3 regions of the Mesorhizobium sp. M0052 genome follow, and region 3 is predicted to be linked to each of the others. Evidence: riboswitches for the same ligand, from Rfam matches in the RefSeq annotation. Region 3 holds a riboswitch; each other region holds the start of a gene.
The links. A riboswitch is a leader RNA that binds a small molecule or an ion and turns the genes downstream of it on or off. The one in region 3 is predicted to bind thiamine pyrophosphate.
Positions count from the first base shown of each region.

Region 1: it holds a riboswitch for thiamine pyrophosphate, as region 3 does, so the genes downstream of both, thiC (phosphomethylpyrimidine synthase ThiC) here and thiB (thiamine ABC transporter substrate binding subunit) in region 3, are expected to answer to the same signal.
Region 2: it holds a riboswitch for thiamine pyrophosphate, as region 3 does, so the genes downstream of both, NKJ77_RS25235 (YkoF family thiamine/hydroxymethylpyrimidine-binding protein) here and thiB (thiamine ABC transporter substrate binding subunit) in region 3, are expected to answer to the same signal.

Region 1 covers NZ_JAMYUS010000035.1:15,101-22,513, forward strand. Annotated here, with positions in the region: gene nadC (carboxylating nicotinate-nucleotide diphosphorylase) at 1-265, shown strand, start outside; gene NKJ77_RS30365 (hypothetical protein) at 314-514, shown strand; gene NKJ77_RS30370 (hypothetical protein) at 505-690, opposite strand; partial or broken gene NKJ77_RS30375 (IS256 family transposase) at 1,034-2,085, opposite strand; gene NKJ77_RS30380 (DUF309 domain-containing protein) at 2,515-3,054, opposite strand; gene pmtA (phospholipid N-methyltransferase PmtA) at 3,214-3,810, shown strand; TPP riboswitch at 3,993-4,109, shown strand; gene thiC (phosphomethylpyrimidine synthase ThiC) at 4,213-6,048, shown strand; gene thiO (glycine oxidase ThiO) at 6,045-7,046, shown strand; gene thiS (sulfur carrier protein ThiS) at 7,015-7,212, shown strand; gene NKJ77_RS30405 (thiazole synthase) at 7,214-7,413, shown strand, end outside.
Region 2 covers NZ_JAMYUS010000021.1:113,799-121,211, reverse strand. Annotated here, with positions in the region: gene NKJ77_RS25265 (hypothetical protein) at 1-80, opposite strand, end outside; gene NKJ77_RS25260 (hypothetical protein) at 242-544, shown strand; gene NKJ77_RS25255 (DUF1236 domain-containing protein) at 886-1,215, shown strand; gene NKJ77_RS25250 (hypothetical protein) at 1,314-1,529, shown strand; gene NKJ77_RS25245 (DUF2934 domain-containing protein) at 1,622-1,861, shown strand; gene NKJ77_RS25240 (hypothetical protein) at 2,005-2,256, opposite strand; TPP riboswitch at 2,614-2,726, shown strand; gene NKJ77_RS25235 (YkoF family thiamine/hydroxymethylpyrimidine-binding protein) at 2,717-3,325, shown strand; gene NKJ77_RS25230 (ABC transporter permease) at 3,581-4,423, shown strand; gene NKJ77_RS25225 (ABC transporter ATP-binding protein) at 4,420-5,202, shown strand; gene NKJ77_RS25220 (ABC transporter substrate-binding protein) at 5,199-6,206, shown strand; gene NKJ77_RS25215 (LexA family transcriptional regulator) at 6,379-7,041, opposite strand; gene NKJ77_RS25210 (hypothetical protein) at 7,122-7,413, shown strand, end outside.
Region 3 covers NZ_JAMYUS010000013.1:162,667-170,079, forward strand. Annotated here, with positions in the region: gene NKJ77_RS19180 (ABC-F family ATP-binding cassette domain-containing protein) at 1-1,092, opposite strand, end outside; gene NKJ77_RS19185 (thiamine diphosphokinase) at 1,094-1,753, opposite strand; TPP riboswitch at 1,916-2,030, shown strand; gene thiB (thiamine ABC transporter substrate binding subunit) at 2,074-3,081, shown strand; gene thiP (thiamine/thiamine pyrophosphate ABC transporter permease) at 3,331-4,938, shown strand; gene thiQ (thiamine ABC transporter ATP-binding protein) at 4,935-5,669, shown strand; gene NKJ77_RS19205 (M48 family metalloprotease) at 6,030-7,413, shown strand, end outside.

The DNA.
Region 1 (7,413 bases), on a different contig from region 3:
CCAGCTCGAGATCGCGCTAGGCGCCGGGGTCGACGCCATCCTGCTGGACAATATGTCCGTCAAGCAACTGACCCGAGCGGTGGCAATGGTCGACGGCCGCGCGACCACCGAGGCCTCGGGTCGCATAACGCCGGCAACGGCACCAGCCGTAGCGGCAACCGGGGTCGACCTCATTTCTATTGGGTGGCTTACGCACAGCGCGCCAATCCTCGACATCGGCATGGACGTGCCTATCGAAGCATGCATCCAGAAGCATCTGAACTGAATAGAGCGCGCTCCATATAGGAGCAATCTGCGGAAGTGGGAACGTACGATGATCGACAAGGGATTGAGATCCGACCGGGCCAAGGCGCTTGCCTTCATCAGCGCAATGCTCAGCGAACTGAATCAGATCGCGGGGTCTCACAGGCTGCAGTTCCTAGGATACCTTCTGGAGATGGCGTATATCGAGTCGTACGACATGGTCCGCAAAGAGCGCTCCCACCATCAAAGCAAGGCCATAGATCAGGGATAGCCCTGCTGAACTGAGCGCTGCGGCAGCTTCAAATCTGACCCCGGCACTTCTATTTCCGCAAAAAAGACGCGCAGTGCTCCAGCGCGTTCACGGGCGGTTGGACTGCAAAAACCAGTTGGAATATTTGACAGCGCGGAAGGATCACGATTTGCTCTCCAGTGCGCGAGCAACGACATGGATTCGATCTCCTTGTTTCGAGAAATGGTCGGACTGTTTCGCACAACTGACATCAGTTTCGGTTGAGTGGATTCGAGTGGGTCTAGTGGCCCCTCACTGAGGCCCTATGCGAAATCCAAGGCCAGCGGATAAACCAAAAAGTCGTGTGACACGCCAATTGCATCGAGGAGGATTCGCGTTGCCCTTGTACGAGCCAATGCTTCGCCACCTGAAATCGCGCGAAGTTGTGTGCGTCAAGTTCTGCAAAATGGCGTGGCATCGCGGTGACGTCGACGTGTCCGTCGCGCAGCCCCCGTGTTTAGCTGGGCGGCGGACATGACGGTGCTCAGGCGGCCAAGGCCCTCAGGCTCTCCTCTTGTGCTCACGCAGATGATCCATGTTGAGATAGCGGGTCGCCGCGAGCCAGTTCTCGTGGATCTCGACCGTCAGCGCCCGAACCAGCCGCAGATAACTCTGCGGGTTGGGGAAGATGCGCACGACCAGGGTGCGCCGTTTGATCTCCTGGTTCAGCCGCTCCAGCATGTTGGTCGATTTCATGTGCTTATGATGGGCAAGCGGCAGCCGATAGAAGCTCAGCGTCTCCTCGATGTTGTCCTCCACCCAGTTGACCAGCTTCGGATATTTGGCCTGCCATTTGGCAATCCACTGCGCCAGGTCGCGCTTGACCTCGGCAAGGTCGCACGGTCGTAGAACCATCTGAGTTCCATCAGGCAGTCGTCGTCGACCTTGCGCGGCACATAGTCGAGCGCGTTTCTGAGGAAGTGCACGTAGCAGCGCTGCCAGACCGCCTCGGGCAGCACTTCGCGGATTGCCGCCCTGAGCCCCGGATGGTCGTCGGAGACGACGAACTCGACGCCGGCGAGCCCGCGATTCTTGAGTCCCGTCAGGAACTCGCGCCAGCTCGAATGGCTCTCCCGGTTGGCCAGCTCCACGCCCAGAACCTGGCGCCGGCCCTCCCAATCCACGCCGATCGCCACCAGCACCGCCTGGCTGGCGATCACGCCCGCCTCGCGAGCCCGCTCGTAGCGCGCGTCCAAAATGAGATACGGATAGCTTTCCTCGAGCCGCTGCGTGAAGAACGCCTTGAGCGCCTCATCCAGCCGCATCGTCGCCTCGCTCACCGTCGAGGCCGAGAAAGAGTGGCCGCACAATTCCTCCGTCACCGCCTTCACCTTGCGGGTCGAGACGCCCTGCACGTACATCTCGACCAGCGCCGACACCAATGCCTTCTCCGAGCGCTGGTAGCGCTCAAACAACTCCGTCGAGAACCGGCCAGCCCGATCCTGCGGAACGCGAAGCTCCAGCACCCCGACCCGCGTCACCAGCTTGCGCTCGTAATAGCCGGACCGGTAACTCGTCCGCTCCGCCGCCCGCTCCCCTTTCTCGGCCCCGATCGCTCATCTCGGCTTCAAGAACCTCCTGCACGACAGTCTGCAATGCCTGGCGAAAGCCGTCCTCATCCGACAACAGCAACGCTTTCAACTCGCCTCTGCTCAGTCTAACTTCTCGATTGGTCATGGCACTTCCCCTTTCCACGGGAATCGGTGATCGTAACGTCACCACCGTGCCATGGCCGCTTTCGCCTCAGCGCAACGACCGTTCTCTCTCCAAAACTTTTTGCAGAACCTTCAGCACACTATCGTCGATTGGCTACGAGCGCGACCGGTCAGCCCCCGCCCCTCGAGACCATCGACATCGAAGCGGCCGCGAGTTGCCTATAAAAGATTACTGCACTCTTTGTTTGTGACGCATGCGGGTGGTGAGCGGTTTTCAAAGGCCCCGTTTCCTGCTGACCAAGTTAGCTTGGACCACTGAATTGCCGATCAAACGCTCTCGGGTACTGGTGCGAGTATGAAATCAAACACGGGCTCAGGCTGGGCAGGCTTTGGCTCCCGCAGAACAACCGGGTAAGCTACGACCGCTTGGGCATGTGCAGCGAGCGCGGCAGGTGTCATCCCGAGCGCTTCCTCAAACAGGCCGCCCGGCACTCTCACCATCTGACGAAAAAGCCCTGCAGCTCTTGTCGCATGGCGCGCCGCTGCGACCCGCTTGCCCTCGCGGATCTTCACGCCGGCCGCCGCCAACAGGATCAGTCCCTTGAAGAACAGGCGGTGCTGAGCGCTTTGTTTCGCAGCCTGCCAGAGAGGCTCCCAGGCTTCATGGGCTTCCCAGTAGTAGCCGTGATTGAAAAGGTCGATTCCCCATAGAAACACATCTGAGCCAAGCGCTTCGCCAACGGCGACGGTCACCGGATCTGATCGGTAACTGTGGCCCAAGGGATCACGCACCGGATGTGGATATTTGCCGGGCAGATACGCATAGCTCGGGAAACTTTTTTCGGGCAGCAGGCGAGGGCGAAACATAGGCCCAACAAACATGAAAGTGCGTTAAGGGGCAATTCATGCTGACCGCGTCGTGACAGGCAAGCAGTCTTAACGGGCTTGTAAAGGGTGGCGAGATTGGCCAAAACGCGCTTTGCCAAATTCATGACGTTGGGTAAGCGGCTGACGCAGGGAGAAGATATGATTTTGCGACTGAAGGAGCGGCTCGGCAAAAGGTTTGAGGAAGAAGTCCAATTCTTCAAAGGCTGGCAAAAGGACAAGAAGGGCGTGGGAGCCCTTATTCCCACTTCGGTTTATGCGGCACGCCGGATGGCAAGCGTGGTGAACCCACGGTCAGGATTACCGATTCTGGAGCTTGGCGCGGGAACCGGTGTCATCACAAAGGCGATCCTGGCTAGGGGAATCAAGCCGCGCCAGCTGGTTTCAGTCGAATATTCCAGGATTTTCTACGACGGCTTGGTGCAACGCTTCCCGAATGTGGACTTCAGATTGGGCGACGCATTTGCGCTGGACGAAGCTCTGGGTGAGCGCAAAGGTGAACAGTTCGATTGTGTTATAAGTGCAGTCCCGCTGTTGAGCTTTCCAATGCAACAGCGTGTCGCGCTGGTTGAGGATCTGCTTGCCCGTATTCCTGCCGGCCGGCCCGTGATTCAGATCACATACGGACCTCTGTCGCCGGTGATCAAGATGCCAGACCGTTACGTGGTTTCCCACTATGACTTCGTCGTCCGCAACATACCGCCGGCACAGCTCTGGACTTATCGTCGAGCAGTCTAGCCAAATGTGGACGGTTTCCTTCTCTGAGGGTTCCGCTGAGTGGTGGCCTTGCACCCAAACAGGATGTGGAACAGAGCAGGGGCAGATGCCAGATTGCCAAGAAGACGACGCGGTCCTGGTTTGATTTGACAGTGGGCGGGCCAAATGCGCTTGACAAAGCCGCGCCGGCCCGTTCAACCTGAGGCATTCACCAGGGGAGTCCCGGCAAGGGGCTGAGATACTGCTGGCTTTCGCGGCGCAGTGACCCGTTGAACCTGATCCAGTTCATACTGGCGTAGGGACGGTGCAAGCGCTTTGCGTGAGTTCACGCCCGAGGTCCTGTTTCGGCAGGTCGACAGAAGCGTCTTTTCATCCTTCCGGCACAGAACTGGGTCTCCAATGCATGAGCAAAGGAGCCTCAAGATGAATGCCCTCACCCCAGCCGTTTCAACGGGACCGCTGCCCGCCTCACGGAAGATCCACAAGCCCGGCACCATCCACCCGCAGATCAAAGTGCCGATGCGCGAAATCTCCGTCCATCCGACGGCCGGCGAGCCGCCCGTCACCGTCTACGATCCGTCCGGCCCCTACACCGACCCGGCTGTCGACACCAGCATCGAAAAAGGCCTGGCCCGACTTCGCCACGAATGGATTTTGGCGCGCGGCGATGTCGAGGGCTGTGACGGCCGCCATGTCCGGCCGGAGGACAACGGATTCGCGACGGGCGAACGCCTGACGCCGGAATTTCCCATCCGCCACCGACCGCTCAGGGCCAAGGCAGGCAAGGCGGTGACGCAGCTTGCCTATGCGCGCGCCGGCATCATCACACCCGAAATGGAGTTCGTTGCCATCCGCGAGAACCTTGGTCGCGAGATCCTGCGCGGCAAGCTTGAGCGCGACGGCGAAGCTTTCGGCGCGACGCTGCCCGATTTCGTCACGCCCGAATTCGTGCGTGACGAGGTGGGGCGCGGACGGGCGATCATTCCCGCCAACATCAACCATCCCGAGAGCGAGCCAATGATCATCGGCCGCAATTTCCTGGTCAAGATCAATGCCAATATCGGTAACTCCGCCGTCACATCGTCGATGGCTGAAGAGGTCGAAAAGATGGTGTGGGCGATCCGCTGGGGCGCCGATACGGTGATGGACCTGTCGACCGGCCGCAACATCCACAACATCCGCGACTGGATGGTGCGCAACGCGCCGGTGCCGATCGGCACGGTGCCGCTTTACCAGGCGCTCGAAAAGGTCGGCGGCATTGCCGAGGATCTAACCTGGGAGGTCTACCGCGACACGCTGATCGAACAGGCCGAGCAAGGCGTCGACTATTTCACCATCCACGCCGGCGTGCGGCTGCATTACATCCCGCTGACGGTCGACCGGGTGACGGGTATCGTCTCGCGCGGCGGCTCGATCATGGCCAAATGGTGCCTGCACCATCACCGGGAAAGCTTCCTCTACGAGCACTTCGCGGAGATCTGCGACATCGCCAGAGCCTACGACGTCTCCTTCTCGCTCGGCGACGGCCTTCGTCCCGGCTCGATCGCCGATGCCAACGACGCGGCGCAGTTCGCCGAGCTGGAAACGCTCGGCGAGCTGACGCAGATCGCCTGGGCGAAGGATTGCCAGGTGATGATCGAAGGGCCCGGCCACGTGCCGATGCACAAAATCAAGGCGAACATGGACAAGCAACTCGCCGTCTGCGGCGAGGCGCCGTTCTATACGCTTGGACCGCTGACGACCGACATCGCGCCGGGCTACGACCACATCACCTCAGGTATCGGCGCCGCCATGATCGGCTGGTTCGGCACAGCCATGCTCTGCTACGTCACGCCCAAGGAGCATCTTGGCCTTCCCGATCGCGACGACGTCAAGACCGGCGTAATCACCTACAAGATCGCCGCCCATGCCGCCGATCTGGCGAAGGGTCATCCGGCTGCAAAGGTTAGGGATGATGCCCTTTCCCGGGCGCGCTTCGAGTTCCGCTGGGAGGACCAGTTCAACCTGTCGCTCGACCCGGAAACCGCGCGGTCCTTCCACGACCAGACCTTGCCCAAGGAAGCGCACAAGATGGCGCATTTCTGCTCGATGTGCGGACCGAAATTCTGCTCCATGCGTATCTCTCACGACATCCGCGCCGAGGCACAGAAAGAGGGCATGGCGGCGATGGCGGCGAAGTACCGCGAGGGCGGCGATCTCTACCTGCCGGCGGACGAGACCGGCGCACCGCTCATACCTCAGCCACGTGAGCCATCATGAAGGTCTTGGTCAAAGGGGCCGGCGTTGCCGGCCTCACCGCCGCCTTCGAATTCGCCGCACGCGGCGCGGCGGTTACCGTTGCCGAGACAAGGCCTGCCCTTGGGGGCAATGCGTCGTGGTTCGCCGGTGGCATGTTGGCGCCGTGGTGCGAGCGTGAAAGCGCCGAGCAGCCGGTGCTGGATCTCGGACGTGACGCCGCCGACTGGTGGGACGCCGCAACGCCCGGCTTGGTAGCACGACGGGGAACGCTGGTCTTGGCCGCGCCGCGCGATGCGGGCGAGCTCGACCGGTTCGCCAGCCGCACGACGGGCTATCGGCGCGTCGAGGAAGATGAAATTGCCTTGCTGGAGCCCGACTTAGCCGGCCGCTTCCGCCGCGGATTGCTCTTCGCCGCTGAGGGCCATCTTGATCCGCGCCAGGCGATGGCAGCACTTCATGACAAGCTCGCGGCCACGGGTGTTGAATTCCACTTCGGCGCCGACGCCCAGCATGTTTTTGGTTGCGATCGTCAGATCGACTGTACGGGAATGGCGGCGCAAAATGACTGGCTGCGCGGCGTTCGCGGCGAAATGCTCACCCTGCGTACCCCTGATATCTCACTGTCGCGCCCCGTCAGGCTGCTGCATCCGCGCTTTCCACTCTATGCAGTGCCGCGCACCGATCACCGTTTCATGATTGGTGCGACGATGATTGAAAGCCAGTCCGTCGGACCGGTTACGGCGCGTTCGATGATGGAACTGCTGGGTACCGCCTATGCCCTCCACCCGGCCTTTGGCGAGGCCGAGATCGTTGAAACCGGTGTCGGCGTCCGCCCAGCCTTTCCCGACAATTTGCCGCGCGTCGAAACGAACGGTGAAATCATCGCGATCAACGGGCTCTATCGTCACGGTTTTCTCCTGGCTCCCGCCATGGCGCGCCAGGCTGCCGACCTGGTTTTCAGTCAAGACAGAACCAAGGAGCTTGCCCATGAAACTGACCGTCAACGGCGAAGCGCATGAGGTTGCCGCCACAACGCTGGAGGCGCTGCTTGCCGCGCTCGACTATGAGGGCGATTGGCTGGCGACGGCCGTCAACAATGACCTCGTGCACAAAGCCAACCGGGCGGAATTCCAGTTGAACGACGGCGACCGGATTGAAATCCTCTCGCCCATGCAGGGAGGCTAGCTTGTTCGACCTTCTCGGGACGACGCTTCCCTCCCGCCTGCTTCTCGGCACAGCTCAATATCCTTCGCCGGCCATCCTTGCCGATGCGGTCAGGGCATCGGGCACGTCGGTGGTGACCGTCTCTCTGCGCCGTGAGATGGCAGGCGGCAGGGGCGGCGAAAAATTCTGGTCGCTGATCCGCTCGCTGGGCACAAGGATCCT
Region 2 (7,413 bases), on a different contig from region 3:
TCATTGGCGATCCTGTCGCGGGCATCGTTTTTGCTCGGTGGCGCCTCGACCTCGTCATTGGGTTTTCTGTTTCGTTCCATGATTGCCTCCTCTGGGCGGCTTAGCGTCGAGAAGGTGGAACTCACTTCCGGCTGCCAGGTTCCAGCAACCACTCCAGCTTCAGTGGAACCAATTGCCGCCAGTCTGCTTTGCCAAGGACTAGTCTGCTTTGCCAAGGAGATGAATCCAGAGGAGCTGGACCATGAAGACTTTCCCCCTCATCCCATGCGTGCTGCTCTTGGCGCTGGTCGACCCGGCGGCCGCGCAGGACAATAGCGACCAGCACGGCCCTGCCGCGCCTTGCCAGGCGCAGCCTCAGGACGATGCTCGGAAGCCGCCGGTCGCCAATGGCGGCGGCGAATCGACCAGCACGCTCGGTCCCTGCGGCGGCGTGCTGCAGCCGCCGCCCAGTGGTGACCAGGGTATGACGCAGCCGCCGCCGGATCAGGGCAAGACGCCGGTGATCAAGCCTGGCGAGGTGCCTGCGCAGCCGCCGAAGCAATGACCTTTGCTTGAAACTTCACGGCGTGGCACGAAGGCGGTCGGTTCCGATCTTGGCCGGGCGACGCGGTCACCGGATCAATGCCGGCGCCGGCCGCAATCGCCACCGGAATTGGAGCCGTGCATCATCCATGTCGAAGGTCTCCTGAGGGATTGTGCTTCAATGCGAATCTTGCGGGTGCGGGTTCTGCTGGCATGACCGGGAAGCCGATCAATTTAGTCTCCGCTTGCGGAACAAGACCGTACCGGCTGCGTTTGCCTCCAGGAGCCCGCCACCTCGATCTGCGCTGTTTTCGCCTCATGCGGGAACACGGCGGAGCTCGCCAACAACGACAGGAGACGAAGATGAAAACCATCCTTATTCCCGCCGTCGCCGGGCTCGCCATGATCGCTGGTATCGGCATTGCCGCCGCCGACGAGGTGATCGTCACGCAGCCGGCACAGCAGCAGGTGATCATCACCCCGGAACAGCGCACGGTCGTGCACCAGTACGTAAAGAAACATCCGCTTGCCTCGGTCAATCTGCTCGGCGTCGAATTGAATGTCGGCACTGCCTTGCCTGACACTGTCGAGCTGCAGGAGGTTCCCGACGTTCAGTACAGATACGCCGTCGTCGACAACCATACCGTGTTGGTCGACCCCAGCACGCGCAGGATTGTCGAGGTGGTCGAGTAACGCTCGACAACCTAACCATTCATCGGTGATACGGCCCTGTCGTTCTTCCCAAAAGGGCGGCAGGGCCGAATGACGAAGATGATGAAAGGAGAATTGCCATGTTGCCGCATGTCGAGACCCCGAACTCCGCCAATGTTGCGGCGTGTTGCGACAAGTTGCTGGCCGAGCGCAACACGGCGCTGTTATCTATGAAGGAAGCGATCGCGCTCCTGCGGGAGCGCACCGGCACCGATCGTTCGGATGCCGACCTCGCGGGGCTGATCGTCAAGAAAGCGGCGCTGCTCGGCGTTGCGGTGATTTCCGACCCGCGCTGAGATGTCTCGTCACTCAAGACGCCGGTCGAATTTTCGGCTAATGTTTTCGTGGAATCTGGACCAACCGACCGGACCCAACCACGGAGGCTTAAGTGACGGACGACAAACAGGACCGCATTCGCCAGCGCGCGCACGAGATTTGGGAAAAGGCCGGCCGGCCTGAAGGCGCGCATCAGGAACACTGGGAGCAGGCCACGGCTGAAGTCGATGGCGCGGTCGCCAAGCCAAAAAAGGCGGCGAAGAAAGCTGACGCCAAGCCCGCCAAGGCAGCCGCCAAGCCAAAGGCAGCGAAGCCTGCCGCCGCAAATTCCGGCAGAGCCAAATCGAAATAAGGCCAGTCGAAATAAAGCAAGGCCGGAATTCGCTGGCCGGGCCATCCTTGGCGCCCGCCGTTCAGGCGCGCCCGAGCCTCTCAACCTGACGAATTGCGCCTGCGACGGGCAGCGCAATTCCTTGTGTTTGGCGACAGGCGCCCTCATGCCTCCCAGGCATAACTCGACAGCGCAAAGCGAATGCCGGCAGCTGTCATGGCCAGTTCGCATTCGGTGATCTGGCGCAGGTGGCGCAGATAGCGCGTCACGGTCTGTGGCAGCCAGCCGGCGCAGGCCTCGACATAGGCGCGGCTGTGAACAAGGGTGCCGGTCGACAGCCTCTCGTCCTTCTCGGCAACGACTTTCAGATATTGGCGGATGAAGCGGATGTCGTCGGCGATGTCCTGGCTGGCCATTCGCCAGGCCCCGGCGAGGCGTTCGCACTGATCGAATGACAAGGGCAACAAAGGGGGCGGCAATAAAGGCGGCGGCAACAAAGGCGGCGGCAACGACGGGGGTGACAGCAAAGGCCGAGAGAGATCGGCGAAGGCAACATGGTTCGCTGTGTTCAAGGACATTCCTCTCTGCGAAAAGAGATATCGTACTTTATGTACGAATGAGCGTCAAGCCAATTTCGTACGGTTGGGACGATAACGCAACGAACTGACGAGTCGTCTGTTAACGCCCGGGCGCCCGGCACGTCTGGCCCAAAACACTTTCCCGCAGTGCCTCAACAAACGGCTTCCCCAATGCCGCGAACGGTGCTTTAACCCGCCCATCCACAGGGGTGCTCCGTATCGGCGGGGCTGAGATGAGGGCGGCAAGCCTTCGGACCCTAAAGCTGATCTGGATAATACCAGCGGAGCGAGGCGGGCGATGTTTTCAGGCGCACAGATTTCCCTTTATCCCATGACCGACGATTTCGTCGGCGTCATCCTCGGCGCGCTCGGCGCGCTCGATCCCTGGCGCGACCGGCTGCGGATCGAAACCGATGACATCTCGACCCTTATGGTCGGGCCGCCCGAGGTGCTGTTTCCCGCCATGCGCGACCTGTTCGTCGCGGCGGCCAAAAGCGGCAAGCACTGCGTGCTTTCGGCGGCGGTCTCGCGCGGCTGTCCGGGCGAGCCCGACGATCCGATCTGCCGCTCCGACGAGACCGGCGGCCCCGCCATTCCGCTGGACGAGCGCAAGATCGCCGCGATCCGCGCTGTCCAGGCCACGCCGTCGACCGGCCAGCCGGTGGCGGCGCAGTTCTCGCTCTACGTTATGGGCACGGGCGACCATATGGACGAGATCTACGGCTGCATCGATTTCCTGAAACAGTCCGGCGTCTTTGAGCGCTCAAAGAACTTCTGCACCAAATTGCGTGGCGATGCCGGTGCGGTGTTTGCCACGCTCAACGAGGCCTTCTGCCGCTTCGGCCCCGGCGCCGGCCACGTCACCCTCGACATCACGATCTTGGCGAACAGCCCGAGCACGGTCTGAGCCGTGGCTCAAGCGTCGTTCCTCGAGGATATTGCCGTGGCTGGTTTATCTGACCCATTGCGTGGAGGAGATGCCTCTGACCCCTCAGCACAAAGAGGAGGGGAGCCATTGGCGATTGGCGAAGACCGCGATGCCCACGAATCTCCCCCCTTGAGCGGGAGATGGCCGGCAGGCCAGAGGGGGTCCCACCGCGTGGAGCGCCGACGTCCTTTTCGCATCGGCAAGGCGTGGGCGCTCTATGCGAGACGACCCCCTCTGTCGCCTTCGGCGACATCTCCCCCTCGAGGGGGGAGATTAGCCGCAGCCATCGCCAAGACCATCCCCGCCGCCTGCGCCTTCGCCCTGCTCCTCGCGGCCTGGGAACTCTACGCCCGCTATGGCGGCGCTGCCCCCATCATGCTGCCGGCGCCGTCGCGCGTGCTGCAGCAGGCCTGGGAGCATCGCGCCGCCCTGGCCGAGAACACGCTGCCCACCATCCGCGCCACATCAGCCGGCTTCGCCTGCTCGTTGGTCGCTGCCTTCATGCTTTCGGCGCTGGTCGATTTCTTGGCCCCGCTGCGCCGCGCGCTGTTTCCGCTGCTGATTGTCAGCCAGACCTTGCCGCTGGTCGCGATTGCGCCGCTCATCGTACTGTGGTTCGGCTTCGGGCTGATGCCAAAAATCCTGCTTGTGGCGCTCGTCACCTTCTTCCCGACGATGGTCGCGCTGGTCGAAGGTTTTGCTGCGACCAGCAAGGAGATTTCGCAGATGCTCGCCGCCATGGGGGCAGGGCGCTGGCGTATCTTCTGGCTGGCGCGCCTGCCTTCGGCGCTGCCCTATTTCTTCGCCGGGCTGCGCATCTCCATCACCTACGCCGTGGTCGGCGCGATCTTCGCCGAATATGCGGGGGCGGCGAAGGGGCTGGGCATCTACATGCTGAATGCCAAGAACAACTTTCGGCCCGATCTGGTGCTCGCCGCGGTCGCCGTCAGCGCCGCGCTCACGCTTGTCTTGTTCGCCATTGCGGTGCTCGTCCAGCGCTTCGCCATGCCTTGGGAGAATGCAGGGAGCGAAAGCCGCGACGGCAAGGTTGAAGCTGCAGAAGAGAACCGCCAATGACGCGGCTCGAACTCCGGGACATCAGGAAGAACTTCGGCGCGCTTGAGGTGCTCGCCGGAATTTCGCTTCATGTCGCGGCCGGCGAGTTCGTTTCCATCCTCGGCCCTTCCGGCGCCGGCAAGTCGACGCTGTTCCAGCTGCTGACCGGCGCGCTGAAAGGTGAGGGCGACATGCGCTTCGACGGCGCGCCAATGCAGGGCAACCCCTTCGCCTTCATGCCGCAGCGCGACTCGCTGATGCCGTGGCGGCGCGTCATCGACAATGTGACGCTGGGGCTGGAAGTGCAGGGTCTTGGCCGCAAGGCGGCGCGCGAACGCGTCGCGCCGTTGTTTGCCGAGTTCGGCCTTGCCGGCTTCGAGCGCGCCTGGCCGGCGGAACTTTCCGGCGGCATGCGCCAGCGCGCCGCCCTTTTGCGCACCGTGGTGCAGCAGCGCGACATGCTGCTGCTCGACGAGCCCTTTGGCGCGCTGGATGCACTGACCCGCGCGGGTATGCAGCGCTGGCTGGAAGGCATGTGGCAGCGCCACCGCTGGACCGCGCTGCTGATCACCCATGACGTGCGCGAAGCCGCCTACCTCTCCGATCGAATCTATCTGATGTCGGCGCGGCCGGCCCGCATCATCGGCGAGATTGCCGTGCCGCTGCCGCGCCCGCGCACCACCGGCAGCGATGCCGCGCGCCAGGCCGCCGCGCTCGAAGCCGACATCCTCGACACGCTGCTCAATCCCGGGACTGACCGGGGCTTGTTTCCGCAGACCGCTCAAAGGAGTTTTTCATGACCGAATTCACACGCCGGCAGGCTTTGCTGCTGACGCTGGCTGCCGGACTGCCGCTTGCCTCTCGCGCTCATGCGGCTGCGCAAAAAATCACCGTCGCGCTCGACTGGACGGTCAACACCAACCATGTCGGCCTGTTCGTTGCCCGCGACAAAGGATTCTACAACGAGGCCGGGCTCGATGTTGAGATCCTGCCCTATGGCGATACTGGCGCCGGCACGCTGGTCGCCAACCGCATCGCCGATTTCGGCATTGCCGGCGTCGGCCTGTTTACCCAGCGGGCTGCCGGCGCCGATCTCAAGGCGGTCTACGCCGTGGTCCAGCAGGAGACCGGCCGGTTGGTCTTCAACGCGGATCGCGGCGAGATCAAGAGTCCCAGGAATCTCGACGGTCTGACCTATGGCGGCTTCGGCAGCGCCTGGGAAAACACGCTGATCTCGACCATCATCCGCCACGATGGCGGCAAGGGCGTTTTCGAGACGGTGACATTAGGCACCTCGGCCTATGAGGCGCTGGCCAACGGCTCGGTCGACTTCACGCTGGAGGTCTCGACCTGGGAAGGCGTCGCTGCCGAGTTGAAAGGCGTCAGGCAGCGCGGCTTCCGCTACGCCGACTACGGCGTGCCCGACGAGCACACCACCTTGATCGCCTCCAGCAATGCATATCTCCAGGCAAACCCGAAGGCCGTATCGGCCTTCGTCGAGGCAACGCGGCGCGGCTACCAATTTGCCTGCGATCACCCGCAGGAAGCCGGCGATCTGCTGATCGCTTCCAACAGGGATGCGCTGACCGACCCGGCGCTGATCCACGCTTCGCTGAAAATGTTGGTCGACGGACACTTCTTGCGCAGCCAGGACGGCGTCATCGGCACCATCGCCAGGGCCAAGATCGAGGCGATCGGAACCTACCTCTTCAGGGCCGGCATATTGCTCGATGGCGATGGCAAGGTTCTGAAGGAGAAGCCGGATTTCGGGGGGTATTTCACGAACGAGTTTTTGGGCGCGTAATCTCCCCCCTCGAGGGGGAGATGTCGCCGAAGGCGACAGAGGGGGTCGGTACGTCCTGACGCGACTTCCTATCGCGGACAGAGGATGTCAGCGCCTTACGCGCGGCGACCCCCTCTGGCCTGCCGGCCATCTCCCCCTCGAGGCGGGAGATTGCGCCTCACCGCCTTCTCCCTCACATATCGATCATCGAGCGCTTCACCCGGCCGATGATGGTGATGGCGCCTTCGAGCGCCGGCGGCGGGATGTCCATGTAGGAGGCCGGCTGGAAGGGCGGGTTCTCGTTGGGGCGATAGCGCTTGTAGGTGGCCTGGCCGCTTTCGTCCGAAATGACATAGCAGCCATTGGTCACCAGCCGCTTGTCCCTGAGGTTGACGAAGATGATCGAATCCGGTGGCGAGATCTTGTTCATCGACGGGCCGTCGACGCGCAGCGCAATCCATTGGCCCTGCTCCAGATCGGTGGTGGAGATGGTCGGATAGTCGCTGAGATTGACCACCGTATCCTGGCTGCCGAGTTCGCCGGCGCTGATCCACGAGACGATGGGCACATCGACGGTGGCCAGCGACGGCATCGGGATCTGCCGGCCCGACTCGTCAAAGCCGAAATGGCCCCCCGCAAGGCTGCCGCCGTCGCCGTTGAACAAGAGCCAGCCGGGATCGACGCCGAACAAGCGGCCGTATTTCTCCGCCGCTTTGCGCGACAGCGGCCGGTTACCGTTCTCGTGACTGATCAGCGTGTTCTTGTTGATGTCGCGCAATGCCCGCGCCGCGTCGCTCGGCGAGGCATAACCCGCCTCCGCCCGTGCCTGCTGCAATCTGTGCCTCGGTTCCTGCATCGTACAAATTGCCTGAAATTTATCGTCCAATATGTACGATTTCGCTTGCGTACGTTTCGTACATATCGTACGCTTAGCGCATGATCGAACAAACCGCAAGCGTTTCCGCAGACATCGTCAGCTTTCTCCCATCGTCCGGGCTGTCCTCCTCCCCGGTCCGGACGCAAACCGGGGCTCTTGCCCCGGATCCGGTCGAACCGTCGTCCCCCCGATCGACCGGAACGGCCGGAGCCGCTCCTCTCCCGGCTCCGGCCACCTCTTCAGCCCATGGCGCCGCCGGTGCGCCAAGGGCTGTCTCCGGCGGGCAGGGTATTTCCTGCATCCGCACGGAAGATGGCACCGTCATCCTGTTCGACCGGCTGACGGGCAGGG
Region 3 (7,413 bases):
CGCCAGGGTCTCGGCCGGATCGACCGCCTCGCGCTTCTGGTCGAGCGTGGCGATTTCCAGATTGGTGCCGAGCCGCACCGAGCCGGCATCGGGCTTCATCTCGCCGGTAAGCATCTTCAACAGCGTCGTCTTGCCGGCGCCGTTCGGCCCGACAAGGCCGACGCGATCGCCGCGCTGAATGCGGGTCGAGAAGCCCTTGACCACGGTCAGGTCGCCAAAACTCTTCTCGATGTTCTTGGCCTCGATCACCAGCTTGCCGGATTCGGCGGCGTCGCTGGCCACCATGGTCGCCGAGCCCTCGGCGCCGCGATGGCCGCGAAAACGCTGGCGCATGGTCTGCAGTTCGCCCAGGCGGCGCATGTTGCGTTTGCGGCGAGCCGTCACGCCATAGCGCAGCCAATGCTCCTCGCGCACGATCTGGCGGCCGAGCTTGTGCTGTTCGCGCTCTTCCTCTTCCAGCACAAGGTCGCGCCATTCCTCGAAATGGCCAAAGCCCTTGTCGAGGCGGCGGGTCTGGCCACGGTCGAGCCAGACGGTGGCGCGCGAGACGCGTTCGAGGAAGCGTCGGTCGTGCGAGATGACGATCAGCGCCGAAGACGTCCGGACGAGCTCCTCTTCCAGCCATTCGATGACCGACAAATCGAGATGGTTGGTCGGCTCGTCAAGCAGCAGAATATCGGGTTCGGGCGCCATGACGCGGGCAAGTGCTGCGCGGCGCGCCTCGCCACCGGAGAGATCGTTGGGGTTCTCCGTGCCGGCGAGGCCGAGATGCTCCATCAGATATGTGGCGCGGTAGGGATCGTCGGCAGGCCCAAGCCCGGCCTCGACATAGGCACGCACATTGGCAAAGCCGTCCATGTCGGGCATTTGCGGGAGATAGCGCACCGTTGCCGAAGGCTGGCGGAAGACCTCGCCGTCTTGCGGCTCGATCAGACCGGCGGCAATCTTCAGGAGCGTCGACTTGCCGGAGCCGTTGCGGCCGACGAGCGCGATCTTGTCACCGGCGGACGCCGTCAGTTCGGCGCCATCGAGCAGCGGCGTGCCGCCAAAGGTCAGTCTTATGCCGTCGAGGTTGAGAAGGGGCGGGGCCATGTCAGCTTTCAGGCAAGGGGTAGGGGTGGGCGAGCAGCAGCGCGCGGCCATGGCCGAGCGCGATTTCGAGGCCGCCCCCGGTCGTGTTGGACTTGACCTCGTTCGAGATGGTCAGCGACGAGCCGAACACGACCTCGACATGGTCGAGCGGCCACTTCGCGCCGGACACGGTGAGGCCCGAAAGATCGGAAAAGCCGAGCACCGAAAACAGCGTTCCGTCGGCATAGTCGAAGCCGGCCTTGCCAGGCAGCAGAGGGGCGCCTTCCTGCGCTCCGCTGGTCAACAGCAATTTTGTGCCGGCCTCGGCCAGCCGCAGGCTGAGCGCCAGATGGAGGAAGGCGTGGTCGGCGCGCTTGCCGCCGAAAGCGCCGGCCAGCACCAGGCTGGTGGCGCCGCGTCCCAATGCCGCCGCGATCGCCAGTTCGCCATCGGTCTTGTCCTTTTCGGGAGGAAACACCTCCCGCGGCACGGCGGCGAGATCGGCAGGCAGGTCCGCCGGCACGGAATCGAAATCGCCGACCCACAGCTCCGGCATCACGCCGAGCAGGCGGGCATGATCGATGCCGGCGTCGGCGGCGATGACGCGCGTGCCCGCGACCTGGCGGTCGAGCCGCGGCGTGCGGACGAGATCGCCGCCAAGCAGGATGGTGAATGTGCTCATATCCGCTGGCCCTTACCAGCCCCGCCGACGAAACGGAAGGCCGAGCGGCACCGTCACTCTTTGTTGGAGCATGATCTTTTTCCGGAAACGGATTCCACTTTCCGGGATCATGCTCGGGCAAACTTCCACTTGCGTGGCACCTTGGCCGGGCCTATGTGTCGAAACGCTCTAACGGGGTGCCGGACGCGATCTTCGCGGACCGGCTGAGAGGCAGTCTCGCCAACCCGCTGAACCTGATCCGGTTTGTACCGGCGGAGGGATTAGACGCTTCGGACAGCCCGACGCCTCAATTCCTTTCAACACGAATGAAGGAGGCGCCGATGCGCATGTTTTTGTCCCGTCTTGTCCCAGCGCTGGGGCTTGCTGTTTCGCTACTGGCAAGCTCTGCGTCCGCGCAGGAAAAACTCACGATCTATACCTATGAGAGTTTCACTGCCGACTGGGGTCCGGGCCCCCAGGTGAAGAAGGAATTCGAAGCCGAGTGCGGCTGCAGCGTCGACTTCGTCTCGGCGGCCGACGGCGTCGCACTTCTCAACCGCGTCAAGCTGGAAGGAGCCTCGACCAAAGCAGATATCGTGCTTGGCCTCGACACCAACCTCACCGCGGAAGCCAAGGCTTCCGGCCTGTTTGTCCCACATGGCGCGGTGGCTGAAAACAACGTGCCGGGCGGCTGGAGCGACGACACTTTCGTGCCCTATGATTATGGTTATTTCGCCCTCGTCTACGACACCGAAAAGCTGAAGAGCCCACCGAAGAGCCTGAAGGAACTGGTCGAGGGCGATGCCGCCGACAAGATCGTCATCCAGGATCCGAGGACGTCGACGCCGGGCCTCGGCCTGCTGCTGTGGGTCAAGTCGGTCTATGGCGACAAGGCGCCGGAAGCCTGGGCGAAACTCAGGGGCAAAGTGCTGACGGTGACGCCGGGCTGGAGCGAGGCCTACGGCCTGTTCACCAAGGGCGAGGCGCCGATGGTGCTTTCCTATACGACGTCGCCGGCCTACCACATGGTGGCCGAGAACACCGGGCGCTTCCAGGCGGCCTCGTTCGAGGAAGGCGAGTATCTGCAAATCGAGGTCGCCGGCATCACCACCACGGGCGCGAAGAATCCGCTGGCGGCGAAGTTCCTGGCCTTCATGACCGGGCCGAAATTCCAGGATGTCATTCCGGAGACCAACTGGATGTTCCCGGCCGGGAAAACCGACAAGCCGCTCAATCCGGCTTTTGATAGGCTGGTCAAGCCGGCGAAGACCTTGCTGTTCAGCCCGGAAGAGGTCGCGGCAAATCGCAAGGCCTGGGTGGATGAATGGCTGGCGGTGATGAGCAAGTAGGAATTCAGGATGGCGCTTGAACACCCCCCTCTGGCCTGCCGGCCATCTCCCCCGCAAGGGGGGAGATCAAGCGCTCAGAAGCTTTCGTCAACCTCCAACGCGGCGAGGATGGGGCGGGGAGCGAAGCTGCTAGTCTCCCCCCTTGCGGGGGGGATGTCCGGCAGGACAGAGGGGGGTGGGCGGGAACTCGACCTCCATGAAATATTTCCGTCAGCAGCCAACATGCGATGTAGGGTTGGATAGCACGAAATGCGTGCGCACTATCCCTCTGACCCCCGCATCACGGCCGGCATTGTCGCGCTTACGGCAATCGCGCTGCTGATCGGTGGCGCCTTCGCCGGCCTTATCCGCGAAGGCGCGCACGACCTTTCCGGCGCCGCGTCCGCCTTTGACCTCTATCTCCTGCGCGTTGTCCGCTTCACGCTCTGGCAGGCTGCGCTCTCGACTCTGCTTTCCGCCGTACCGGCGCTCTTCGTCGCCCGGTCGCTGTCGCGGCATCCGCGCTTCTTCGGACGCGGCTTCATCCTGCAGCTGTTCACTGTGCCCCTTGCCTTGCCGGCAATTGTCGGAGCGCTGGGCATACTGGCGCTCTATGGCCGCGCCGGTTATTTCGCCGCGATCGGTGGCCAGAGCTGGCCCGACATCTATGGGCTGTCGGGCATCCTCGTCGCCCACGTGTTCTTCAACCTGCCGCTGGCCACCCGGCTGTTCCTCGAAGCGCTGGGAGCGGTGCCGGCCGATCAATGGCGGCTGGCGAGCCAGCTCGGCATGGGGGCGAGGCCAGCCTTCCGGCTGATCGAGTGGCCGGTGCTGCGCGCCGCGCTGCCGGGCGTCGCCGGGCTTGTCTTCATGCTTTGCATCACCTCCTTCACCATCGTGCTGATCCTCGGCGGCGGGCCGGCGGCGACGACGCTGGAAGTCGCCATCTATCAGGCGCTGCGTTTCGACTTCGATCCGGCGCGAGCGGTGACGCTGACGGTGCTGCAGATCGCGCTGACTTTTGCCGTCATGCTGGCGCTGACGCGGCTCGGCGCCAATGTGACCGGCGACGCCAATTTGCCTGTCGCGCCGCGCCGCTATCACTTGGCCGGCAAAGCAGAAACAGCGTTCAACGCCGTCCTGATCGTGCTCGCCTTGCTGTTCGTCGCCGGACCAATGGCGGCCACCGTCGCGTCCGGCCTCGGCGCCGATCTCGGCCGGCTGGCGGGCGAGAGTGCCGTGCGTCAGGCGACCCTGACCAGCGCCGGTCTCGCCCTCTCGGCGGCGCTACTTTCGGTGGCGCTGTCGCTGTCGCTGATCATGGCTCGGCGGGCACTGTCGCTGCGCCGCCGGTCCAGTGCCCGTTCATTGCTCGAACATGCCACCGACACCGGCGCCGGCTTCGTCCTCGTCGTGCCGCCCATTGTCATCGGCGCCGGCTGGTTTCTCCTGCTGCGCACGGTCAGCGATGTCTTTGCCATCGCGCCGGTCATGGTCGTCACCGTCAATGCGGTGATGGCGATGCCCTTTGCCATCCGCGCGATGCGCCCGGCCTATGATGCGGCGAGCGAGCGCCACGAAAAGCTGTGCGCGCAGCTCGGCATTGCGGGCTGGAACCGGCTGCTTCTGGTCGACTGGCCATCGCTCCGGCGGCCGCTGGCCACCGGCTTTGCCTTCTCCATGGCGCTGTCGCTCGGCGATCTCGGCGTCATCGCGCTGTTCGGCAGCGATTCGGTGCAGACCTTGCCCTATCTCCTGCTGGCGCGCATGGGCAGCTATCGCACGGCCGATGCTGCCGGGCTGGCTTTGCTGCTCGGGGCGGTCTGCCTTGCATTGGTGGTCGCGGCAGACTGGCTGGGACGGGGAGAGAGATCGTGACGTCCGCTGTGGAGAAAGGCACGACTGTCCGGCTGGACAAGGTCTCGTTCAGCTATGGCGAAACGTCATTCCTGTTCGATGTCGAATTCGATACATCGAAGATCACCGCCATCATGGGGGCAAGTGGTTCGGGCAAATCGACCTTGCTCGATCTGGTGGCTGGTTTCGAGACGCCGGAGTCCGGTCGTGTGCTGATCGGCGGCGCCGATGTCGGCGCCGAGCCGCCTTCGGTGCGGCCGGTGTCGATGTTATTCCAGGAAAACAATCTGTTTGCTCATCTCTCGGTGGAGAAGAATGTCGGGCTCGGCCGCTCGCCATCGCTCAACCTGACCGACGCCGATCGCGCCGCAATCGCCGAGGCGCTTGACCGCGTCGGCCTGGCCGGCAAGGAAATGCGCCTGCCGCGCGAACTCTCCGGCGGCGAAAGGCAGCGCGTGGCGCTCGCCCGCGTTCTGGTGCGCGACCGGCCAGTGCTGCTGCTCGACGAGCCGTTCGCTTCGCTCGGGCCAGCACTGCGCGACGACATGCTCGACCTGGTGGCCGGCGTTCATGCCGAGCGGGCGATGACGGTGCTGTTCGTCACGCATCAGCCGGAAGACGCTCGCCGTATCGGCGAGCAGATGGTTTTTCTGGACAATGGCAGGGTTGCCGCGACGGGACCTGCCGCCGATTTTTTCGACGGCACTGGCCCTGAAGCGTTTCGGCGCTATATCGGCGCAAGTTCGGGCTGATCACGCGATATTGCCCGGAAGCGGACATAATTTACGACCAAACCGGCTACAGGTGATGTGGCGCTTGCTTGCCATGGTCCAGTCGATGTGGCTAGGTCCGCTTAGTACTGGTCCGGCACGAGCCGTGATTTGCCCCTACAGCGCCGCACCCGGCCGGATGCGTAAACGCTGTAGGTTTTTTGATGTGTGCAGGATTGCCAACGAAGACCGATTTTTCGCTGGCGCGGACCCCGGTCCAAATCATGCGCCGAGAGCTGAAGGAACGCCGTGCTGCCGACCGGCACTGACACTTTGAAACGCAGACCGCTGGTGCGCTTCCTCGCGCTGGCCGGCCTTGCCGTGGCGCTGGCCAGCTGCCAGATGTTCACGCCTCCCGAAGTGCAGGAATCCGGCTTCCAGCCTTCCGACAAGCCGATCACGGTCGACAATGTCGCCGCCAACAGCAAGCTTGCCGAACTGGCGAAGGCACAGCATCCGCGCATCCTTGCCACCTATGGCGGCGAATATTCCGATCCCAAGCTCGAGCGCATGGTGGCCAAGGTTGTCGGCAGCCTGACCGTGGTGTCGGCCAATCCGACCCAGACCTATCGCATCACCATCCTCAATTCGCCCAACGTCAACGCTTTCGCGCTGCCGGGTGGCTATCTCTACGTCACCCGCGGCCTGCTGGCGCTGGCCAATGATTCGGCCGAACTCGCCGCCGTCATCGCGCATGAGATGGGCCACGTCACCGCCAATCATGGTCTGCAGCGACAGCAGCTCGAGGCCGAGGAAGGCCTGGCGACCAAGGTGGTCTCCGATGTGCTGGGCGACAGCCCGACCGCCAAGCAGGCATTGATCCGCGGCAAGCTGAGGCTGGCGCAGTTCTCGCGCAACCAGGAGCTGGAGGCAGACGCCATCGGCATCAAGTCGATCGGCGAGGCGGGTTACGATCCCTATGCCGCCGGGCGTTTCCTGCAGTCGATGTCGGCCTATACAGATTTCCGCTCGATCAGCGGCGCCACCGACGCCAGCCTCGACTTCCTGGCCACGCACCCCAACACGCCGCAGCGAATTGATCTGGCGCAGCGTCACGCCCGCCAGTTCGGCGCGCCGGGCATCGGCACGCGCGACCGCGATTCCTTCCTGGCCGGGATAGACGGCCTGCTCTATGGCGACACGCCGGAAGAGGGCTATGTGCGCGGCCAGACCTTCCTGCATCCGGGCCTCGGCGTATCGTTCACGGTGCCCGACGGCTTCATCATCGACAATTCGGCAGCGGCGGTGACGGCGACCGGTCCCGGCGACATGGCGATCCGCTTCGACGGTGTGTCGATCGACAAGGATCGTGCGCTGACCGACTACATCAGAAGCGGCTGGGTGGCCGGTCTCGACGAGACCAGTGTGCGCCAGGAGACGATCGACGGCAACCAGGCGGCGACCGCGCACGCCGGCGCCGATGGCTGGCAGTTCGACATTGCGGTGATCCGCGCCGGCGGTCAGGTCTACCGGCTTTTGACAGCGGCCCCCTCTGCCAGCACGACACTCGATCCGGTGGCACGCTCGGTCAGCGGTTCGTTCCGCGTGCTCAGCCCCGCCGAGAAAGCGGCACTGAAGCCGCTGCATATCCGCGTCGTCACGGTACAGGCCGGGCAGACGATGGGCACACTTTCGGCGCAGATGGTCGGCGTCGACCGCAAGCTCGATCTGTTCCGCGTGCTCAACGCGATGTCGCCGGGCGCCTCGGTTTCGGCCGGCGACAAGG